One region of the Pseudomonas sp. St386 genome, then DNA from elsewhere that is predicted to be linked to it. Evidence: predicted binding sites of a transcription regulator. Region 1 holds the regulator's gene; the other holds the start of a gene.
What was found. The regulator sigma-54, encoded in region 1, starts transcription at its own class of promoters, with help from an activator protein. The targets are predictions, from matches to a motif close to ANTGGCATNNANNTTGCTNT.
Positions count from the first base shown of each region.

Region 1 (4,783 bases):
TACATTTCTTCGACATCCGGCTGGGCGGCCAGGTAGTCGATCACCGGTTGGTCGAGCCCGGACTGCGCGCGCAATTCCGGCTTCCAATAAGGATTGGGCAGGCAACGCACGTCGAACACCAGGTCGGCATCGACGGGCATGCCACGCTTGAAACCGAACGACTCCACCAGGAACGCCGTGCCCGGCTCGGGTTGGTTGAGCAGGCGCAGCTTGATCGTGTCACGCAACTGATACAGGTTCAGGTGCGTGGTGTTGACCTTCAGGTCCGCCAGGTCGGCAATCGGCCCCAGTAGCTGGCTTTCATCCTCGATGGCTTCGGCCAGCGAACGGTTGGCGTTGCTCAGTGGGTGGCGCCGGCGGGTTTCGGAAAAACGCTTGAGCAGTGTCTCTTCATCGGCATCCAGGTACAGCACGTCACACTGGATATGCCGGCTGCGCACTTCCTCGAGCAGTTCAGGAAAACGCGACAGGTGGCTTGGCAGGTTGCGCGCATCGATGGACACCGCCACCAGCGGCTGCGCCAGCTCGGTGTGGATCAGGGCGCGCTCGGCCAGTTCCGGCAGCAGGCCGGCGGGCAAATTGTCGATGCAATAGTAGCCGCTGTCCTCAAGCACGTTGAGGGCCGTGCTTTTACCGGAGCCGGAGCGGCCACTGACAATGATCATGCGCATTTTTAATGACCGTTCTGCTCGTCCAGGACAACCTGGTACAAAGCTTCGTTACTCGGTGCGCTGCGCAGTTTTTCGCGCACTTCCTTGCGGTCCAGCATGCTGGCAATCTGGCGCAGCAGCTCAAGGTGCGCATCGGTCGCCGCTTCCGGTACCAGCAATACAAACAGCAGGTCGACCGGGGCACCGTCGATGGCGTCGAAATCTATAGCGGTTTCAAGGTGCAACAGCGCGCTGATCGGCGCGGCACAACCCTTGAGACGGCAGTGGGGAATGGCGATGCCGTTGCCAAAACCGGTGGAACCGAGTTTTTCACGGGCAACCAATGCCTCGAAGACGTCCTGCATTTCCAGATCCGGTACCTCGCGGTGGATCAGGTTGGCAATGTGTTCGAGGGCTTTCTTCTTACTGCCGCCCGGCGCGTTCACCTGGGAACGGCCGGGGGTCAGGATGGTTTCTAGTCGGATCATGGATTGGGGGGGTTAACGACCGGTTGCGCCCTGGAGGAGGCTCTGGGTCTTTTCCTTATGCTTTTTGAGTTGGCGATCCAGCTTGTCGGTCAGCAGGTCAATCGCGGCATACATGTCTGTGTGCTCTGCGTTGGCAACCACTTCTCCGCCGGGGATATGCAGCGTGGCTTCGATTTTCTGCAGCAGCTTCTCGACGTTCATCGTGACTTGCACGTTGGTGATCTTGTCGAAATGCCTTTCCAATCGGTCGAGTTTTTCGCCGATGTAGGTGCGCAGGGGTTCGGTCACTTCCAGTTGGTGTCCACTGATGTTGACTTGCATACAGCTTCTCCTTCGTTGCCAGTGCATAAAGCGGCAGGCAGAAATGCCTGCCACTGGAACGCTGTGGCGTGGCCTGTTACATCAACCGCTTGCGTTCGCTCGAAGGCGCGATCCCGAGGGATTCGCGGTATTTGGCGACGGTACGGCGGGCCACCTGAATGCCTTGTGCCTCCAGTAAACCAGCGATCTTGCTGTCACTCAACGGCTTTTTCTGATTTTCCGCAGCTACCAGTTTTTTGATGATCGCGCGGATGGCCGTGGACGAGCATTCGCCGCCTTCGGAGGTGCTGACGTGGCTGGAGAAAAAGTATTTCAATTCATAGATACCCCGAGGGGTATGCATGAATTTCTGGGTGGTTACCCGGGAAATCGTCGACTCGTGCATGCCCACTGCCTCGGCAATGTCATGCAGGACCAACGGTTTCATCGCTTCATCGCCGTACTCCAGGAAGCCGCGCTGATGCTCGACGATCTGGGTGGCAACTTTCATCAGGGTTTCGTTGCGGCTTTGCAGGCTCTTGATGAACCAGCGCGCTTCCTGCAACTGGTTGCGCATGAAGGTGTTGTCGGCGCTGGTGTCGGCACGCTTCACAAAGCCGGCGTACTGGGCGTTGACCCGCAGCTTGGGCACCGACTCCTGGTTGAGCTCCACCAGCCAGCGATCATTGTGCTTGCGCACGATCACGTCGGGGACCACGTATTCGGGCTCGGTGGATTCGATCTGCGAGCCGGGGCGCGGGTTGAGGCTCTGCACCAGTTCGATGACCTGGCGCAGCTCATCTTCCTTGAGCTTCATGCGACGCATCAGTTGGCTGTAGTCGCGGCCGCCCAACAGGTCGATGTAATCGGTGACCAGTCGCTTGGCCTCGGCCAGCCATGGTGTCTTGGCGGACAACTGGCGCAGTTGCAGCAACAGGCACTCGCCCAGGTTGCGGGCACCGATGCCGGCCGGTTCGAACTGCTGGATGCGATGCAGGACGGCTTCGATCTCGTCCAGCTCGATGTCGAGCTCGGGGTCGAAGGCTTCCAGGATTTCTTCGAGGGTCTCGTCCAGGTAGCCCTGGTTGTTGATGCAGTCGATCAGGGTCACGGCGATCAGGCGATCGGTGTCGGACATCGGCGCCAGGTTCAACTGCCACAGCAGGTGGCTTTGCAGGCTTTCGCCAGCAGAGGTACGGGTGGTGAAGTCCCACTCGTCGTCATCGCTGCTCGGCAGGCTGCTGGCGCTGGTCTGGTAGACGTCTTCCCAGGCCGTGTCCACGGGTAGTTCGTTGGGGATGCGTTCGTTCCATTCGCCATCCTCGAGGTTGTCCACCGTCGGGGCGGTTTCCTGGTAGGCCGGTTCCGGGATTTCGGTGTTGGTCTTCTGCTCGACGTTGTCGGCCAGCGGATCGGTGTTGTCGAAGTCGTCGCCTTCTTCCTGGCGTTCGAGCATTGGATTGGACTCCAGGGCCTCCTGGATTTCCTGTTGCAGGTCCAGGGTCGACAATTGGAGCAGGCGGATGGCCTGTTGCAGCTGCGGTGTCATCGTCAGCTGCTGGCCCATTCTCAAGACTAGCGATGGTTTCATGGCAGGGGCTTAACACCTTATTAGCCGGCGCACATGCGCCATCCACTACAGGGCGCCGAGGCGCCAAACTTAAGCAAATTATATGCCTGAAACTGAAGTGTTTGCCTAGAGCGTCGCCATAATAAAATTAAACGACGCTCGGACAATTCGCCAGACACTTGTGCTTACAGGCGGAACTCATGGCCCAGATACACTTCCTTGACCAGGTCATTGGCCAGGATGGCTGCGGAGTCGCCTTCGGCGATCAGCTGGCCGTCGTTGACAATGTAGGCGGTTTCACAGATATCCAGCGTCTCGCGCACGTTGTGGTCGGTGATCAGCACGCCGATCCCCTTGGCCTTGAGGTGATGGATGATCTGCTTGATGTCGCCTACCGAGATCGGGTCCACGCCGGCGAACGGTTCGTCGAGCAGGATGAACTTCGGTGCGGTGGCCAGGGCGCGGGCGATTTCCACGCGACGCCGCTCGCCACCGGACAGGCTCATGCCCAGGTTGTCGCGAATGTGGCTGATGTGGAATTCCTGCAGCAGGCTTTCCAGTTCCTGGCGACGACCGGCCTTGTCGAGTTCCTTGCGGGTCTCGAGGATCGCCATGATGTTGTCGGCAACCGACAGTTTGCGGAAGATCGACGCTTCTTGCGGCAAATAGCCGATACCTGCCTTCGCCCGGCCGTGCATTGGCTGGTGGCTGACGTCCACGTCGTCGATCAGTACGCGACCCTGATCGGCCTGGACCAGGCCGACGATCATGTAGAAGCAGGTGGTCTTGCCCGCGCCGTTGGGGCCGAGCAGGCCGACGATCTGGCCGCTGTCGATGGACAGGCTGACATCACGCACGACTTGACGGCTCTTGTAGCTCTTGGCCAGGTGCTGAGCTTTCAGAGTTGCCATTACTGGGCCTTCTGCTCGTCGGTTTTCTTTTTCGGTTGGATCACCATGTCGATCCGCGGACGCGACTCGGTCACCTTGCTGCCGGTGGCGCGACCGGCGCTGGCCAGCTTCTTGACTGTGTCGTAGACGATTTTTTCGCCTTGGGTGACGTTGTTGTCCTTGTCGACGACCTTGGCGCGGTCGATCAGGACCACGCGATCCTGGGCGGCGTGGTACTGGATGGTTACCCCGTAGCCCTGCACTGGCTTGGTATCGCCTGCGGTTTGCAGTTGCTCGAAATAGGCCAGGTTGCCCACCGAAGTCACCACGTCGATGTCGCCGGACGGGGTGCGGGTGATGGTCACGGTATTGCCGGTGACCTTCATCGAGCCCTGGGTGATGATCACGTCGCCTTTATAGGTGGCGACGCCATTCTTGTCGTCGAGCTGGGCATCGTCGGCCTGGATGCGAATAGGCTGGTTGCGGTCGTCGGGAAGAGCCCAGGCGCTCGCGCTTCCCAGTGCTGCGCCCAGACTGAGCAAAATAGGGAGGGTTTTAGCGAGCTTCATACTGTCCTCTTACGTTCGATAGCAGGTGTATCCTGCTTTCCTTCAAATACGCTTTCATTCCCGTGCCGGTCGATACACCCCCGGCGCCGTCGATTCTAACGGGTTGCTCGGTCTGCGCATATTCTTGCTGTGGGAACACGGTCATGCGCGTGCTGGTGATGATGGTCGTACGGTTTTTTTCGTCGGTTCGGGCGACGCGCACCGAGTCGATCAGTTCCACTTCGGTACCGCCGGAATTGACTTCGGCGTGCTCGCTCTGCACATGCCACGGAAACTCGGTGCCGCGGAACATGTTCAGGTCGGGCTTCGTAACCAA
Region 1 is NZ_AP021900.1:1,125,169-1,129,951, forward strand. It holds gene rapZ (RNase adapter RapZ) at 1-671, opposite strand, end outside; gene ptsN (PTS IIA-like nitrogen regulatory protein PtsN) at 674-1,138, opposite strand; gene raiA (ribosome-associated translation inhibitor RaiA) at 1,151-1,459, opposite strand; gene KI235_RS04850 (RNA polymerase factor sigma-54) at 1,536-3,029, opposite strand; gene lptB (LPS export ABC transporter ATP-binding protein) at 3,194-3,919, opposite strand; gene lptA (lipopolysaccharide transport periplasmic protein LptA) at 3,919-4,467, opposite strand; gene lptC (LPS export ABC transporter periplasmic protein LptC) at 4,454-4,783, opposite strand, start outside.

Region 2 (4,783 bases), 1.4 Mb from region 1:
GCACAACGTGGGCAATGTGCTCAATAGTGTCAATGTGTCAGCCCAGGTCCTGTACGAGAAGGTGCACACCTCCAAGGGGCCAGGGGTGGCCAAGGTAGCCCAGTTGATGAAGGAGCATCCCGATGACCTCGGTGACTTCATCAGCAGCGACCCGAAAGGTCGCGCGCTACCGGACTATCTCGACAAGCTGGCCGACGCGCTGGCCGTCGAGCAGCAGGGCATGATCGCCGAGTTGGCGCAGTTGACCCGCAGAATCGACCACATCAAGGAAATCGTCGCCACCCAGCAATCCTACGCCGGCAACGCCAGCGTGCTGGAGCCGGGTTCGCTGCGAGAACTGGTCGAGGATGTCGTGCGCATTTGCGATGTGTCCCTGGCCCGCCACCACATCACGCTGATCAAGGAGTTCAGCGATGTTCCGCAAATGCCCCTGGACAAGCATCGAGTGCTGCAGATCCTGGTCAATCTGATCAACAACGCGAAGCAGGCGCTGGATGCCGGGGCGAACCGGCCGCCGCAGATCATCCTGCGCCTGAAGGTCGTTGACGAGGGGCGCGTGCGAGTTGAGGTCGAGGACAATGGCGAGGGGATATCGCAGGACAATCTTGCGCGGGTGTTCGAGCACGGTTTCACCACGCGTGTCGACGGCCACGGTTTTGGCCTGCACAGCTGCATTCTGGCTGCGCACGAGATGGGCGGCGATCTGACCGTGCAGAGCGCCGGGCCGGGCAGGGGCGCGCTGTTTATTCTGGTGCTGCCGCTGGCGTCGACTCCGGACCGAGTGGTTGAGCAGTCGGCATGAAGTCTTTCTCACGAAAGTCCAATTCATTCGTTTTACACCGACCAGACTCTAGAGCGAGGTCCGATCAGCGAGGCGGAGAAGCTTGATGTCGTCGAGAAACTCCGATGAGCACAGGTCGCAGATCAATACCAGCGCCACAATTTATGAAGTTAACATCGCGACTACCTCCACTTGTTGACCTTTTCGAGATAGTTAGACCGATAGGGCCCTCCGCCAATCCTACCCAGCGTGCAAAGCGCCTCCCCAACCCCAGGCGAGTAAGGAAGTTGTCTGCTAAAAATAACTCAGACGAAATTTCTCTGCTCCCTGAAATAGGAGAGGCGCATGCCGGAAATAACCTTGACAACTGCTGATACAAGCGGATGGACAAACTGCGTCAGACGCGATTTGCCTGAACGGTCGATTAGCCGATTGATACCCGATGGCGAGCGGAGCAATAGGCCGCTGGAGCCTCCCGGGGCGCTGGACGGAAATTATTGGAAAAGCAGCGTCCCCGCCATTCGCAATCTGCACTACACGTACGTCGATACGGGGTATTCGCGCGTTGAGCAAAACGACGTTCTATGGTCGGACTCGGCCTCCTGGTGCACGATGCTTTCTGTATGGTCGCCAGGAAAAGCAGGACTGGCGCACATCCCACCCAGCCCGCTTGTCAGGAAAGATGTTGATACGCTACTCGAGAGTTTTCATACCATTCCCACCGAAATTCACATGGTGACCATGCCGGTACATCGCGACAGGGCTGACGGCTTTGCAATGGTGCGTCAATGCGTCATGAGTTACTACGGGCACAACTACGCCGGCATCAAGGTTTTCCTGATCACTGGGTACAAGGGGAAGGAATGGGAGCAGCGGCACCAGATTGGAGTGGACCCAAGGAGTGGCGCGTTTCCGGTTTTCAACTGAGCCAACTCGAAGCGCCGTACCAGTGGTTACCAGCAGAATTATTTCGCCCCGGCCACGTAAACAATCATCGTCACAGCCATCCCGAGCATGCCGCGGCTGATGTGTTCGTCAAGTAAGGTGGTCACCAGCGCCAGACCCCAAAACGGCTGCAGCAACTTAAAACATCGCTGCTCTCGGCAGTTCTACGGGGACACTCGTTATTCGATAGGTGGACTCATCTTTGCCTCAAGCTCGGCAACCTTGGCCTCCAGGCTTTCGAGCCGCGCCCGGGTCCGGGCCAGCACAACCATCTGGCTGTCGAATTCTTCCCGGCTTACCAGGTCCAGTTTGCTGAAGCCGCTTTGCAGCAGGGCCTTGAACTGGCTTTCGATTTCGCTTTTGGGCAGCGGCGTGTCGCCACTCAAGATGCGGGAGGCGTGGCCGCTCAGGGCGTCGAGGAGGTCTTTGGGCGCAAGCATGGCAGGTGTCCTGAAAACAATGGCGGGCAGTGTATCACGCAGTGTCTATAGTCAATTCGCAAGCCAGGGATGCACGCTTTTCGCGCATGGGCCCGGGCGTGGCTGCACTGTTGTTGTGCGTATCGCTGCGGTTCTTGGCGCAACGCACGTCGAGCAGGTGGCCAAGAGACTGAAATCAGAGGGTTTGGTGCAGATGGCAAGGTTTCTGCTTAGAGGCTGATGACCCATGCACTGATGCAGTCGCTGTGACGAATGCAGTGCAGCAGGCGGAACGGGGAGTTTCGTCAGGATCGGTTAACTGGCACCTGTCGGGCAACTTGGGCCGACGACGCGTTACAAAGCCAGGCACTGCGCTTAGACTTGAGTCGGGTTTGTTTTCCTGGGGCAAGTCCACCAATTCGGGAGAAAGTTTCATGAAGCTAGTCACTGCCATCATCAAGCCGTTCAAGTTGGACGACGTGCGCGAGTCGTTGTCCGAGATCGGCGTGCAGGGCATTACCGTTACTGAGGTCAAAGGCTTCGGTCGGCAGAAAGGTCACACCGAGCTGTATCGCGGCGCGGAGTACGTGGTCGATTTCCTGCCCAAGGTGAAGATCGATGTCGCCATTGACGACAAGGATCTTGATCGGGTGATCGAGGCAATCACCAAGGCCGCCAACACCGGCAAGATCGGTGACGGGAAGATCTTTGTGGTCAATCTGGAACAGGCTATCCGCATCCGTACCGGCGAAACCGATACCGACGCCATCTAAGCCGCCAAACCCAACGCCCCAGGAGAAAACAATATGACTCTGCGTAAATTCGCAGGGCTAGGAGCCCTGTTGTCCTTCGCAATGCCTGGCCTGGCCATGGCAGAAGAAGCGGCAGCCCCAGTCCTGAACTCCGGCGACACCGCCTGGATGCTCACGGCCACGATTCTTGTACTGTTCATGACCATCCCTGGCCTGGCGCTGTTCTACGGCGGCATGGTTCGGTCGAAAAACCTTCTTTCCGTGATGATGCAGTGCTTTGCCATTACCGGTCTGATCAGCATCCTGTGGGTCATCTATGGCTACAGCATTGCGTTCGACACCACCGGCATGGAGCAGGGCGTCGTCAACTTCAATTCCTTCATCGGCGGTTTCGGCAAAGCGTTTCTGGCAGGCGTCACGCCAGCCAGCCTGACCGGCCCGGCGGCGCTGTTCCCTGAAGCAGTGTTCATCACCTTCCAGATGACCTTCGCCATCATCACCCCGGCCCTGATCGTCGGCGCATTTGCCGAGCGGATGAAGTTCTCCGCCATGCTGGTCTTCATGGGCGTGTGGTTCACCCTGGTGTATGCACCGATTGCCCACATGGTCTGGTCCGGTAACGGCGGCCTGCTGTGGGACTGGGGCGTGCTGGACTTCGCTGGCGGCACCGTGGTGCACATCAACGCCGGTATCGCAGGCCTGGTGGCGTGCCTGGTATTGGGCAAGCGCAAAGGCTTCCCGACCACGCCAATGGCGCCGCATAACCTGGGTTACACCCTGATGGGCGCGGCCATGCTGTGGGTCGGCTGGTTTGGCTTCAACGCCGGTTCCGCTGTCGCGGCCAACGGCACCGCCGGCATGGCGATGCTGGTAACCCAGATCGCGACCGCTGCGGCGGCGCTGGGCTGGATGTTTGCCGAGTGGATCACCCACGGCAAGCCAAGCGCACTGGGCATCGCCTCGGGCGTGGTGGCGGGCCTGGTTGCTATCACCCCGGCTGCCGGCACCGTGGGCCCGATGGGCGCTCTGGTCATCGGCCTGGCAGCAGGCGTGGTGTGCTTCTTCTGCGCCACTACCCTCAAGCGCAAGCTCGGCTACGACGACTCCCTGGACGCCTTCGGCGTACACGGCATCGGCGGTATCCTCGGCGCGATCCTGACCGGTGTGTTTGCAGCACCGGCCCTGGGTGGCTTCGGCACCGTGACCGATATCGGTGCGCAAGTGTGGATTCAATTCAAGGGCGTGGGTTTCACGGTGGTCTACACCGCGATCGTCACCTTCATCATCCTCAAGGTCCTGGACGCCGTCATGGGTCTGCGTGTCACCGAGGAAGAAGAAGCCGTGGGCCTGGACCTGGCCCAGCACAACGAGCGTGGCTACAACCTGTAAGCGCACGCAATAAAAAAATGCCCGGTTCGCCGGGCATTTTTTTGTCTGGAATTTGTCATTGCTCACAAGGTGCAGCGGTTTTTCCGACGCCTTTTGTTGTGGATGCGACACAGGTTTTTATACCGCCAAAGGCTTACACCGAAGCAAGAATATTAGGCCCTTTGTTTTTTCCCAGAGCGCGCTAGAATGCGCGCCGAACGTGCGGAGATCTGTATGTGGCAACAGACGCTGATAACCCTGCGGGCAAGGCCCCGGGGCTTTCATCTGGTGACGGACGAGTTGCTTGCCGGCCTGCCTGAACTCCAGGCGTGTCGTGTCGGTCTGTTGCATCTGTGGCTGCAGCATACCTCGGCCTCGTTGACCATCAACGAGAACGCCGATCCGGCGGTACGTCGAGACTTCGAACGATTTTTCAATCGGTTGATCCCACAAGGAACCGCCGACTATGAGCACAACGACGAAGGCCTGGACGACCTCCCGGCGCACTTCAAGGCCAG
Region 2 is NZ_AP021900.1:6,594,120-6,598,902, reverse strand. It holds gene KI235_RS29400 (HAMP domain-containing sensor histidine kinase) at 1-802, shown strand, start outside; gene KI235_RS29395 (hypothetical protein) at 1,127-1,708, shown strand; partial or broken gene KI235_RS30580 (EamA/RhaT family transporter) at 1,747-1,863, opposite strand; gene KI235_RS29390 (accessory factor UbiK family protein) at 1,906-2,166, opposite strand; gene glnK (P-II family nitrogen regulator) at 2,580-2,918, shown strand; gene KI235_RS29380 (ammonium transporter) at 2,952-4,286, shown strand; gene KI235_RS29375 (secondary thiamine-phosphate synthase enzyme YjbQ) at 4,500-4,783, shown strand, end outside.
Region 2: glnK (P-II family nitrogen regulator) is a predicted target of sigma-54. The motif match lies at 2,359-2,378, and genes of this name have one in related genera.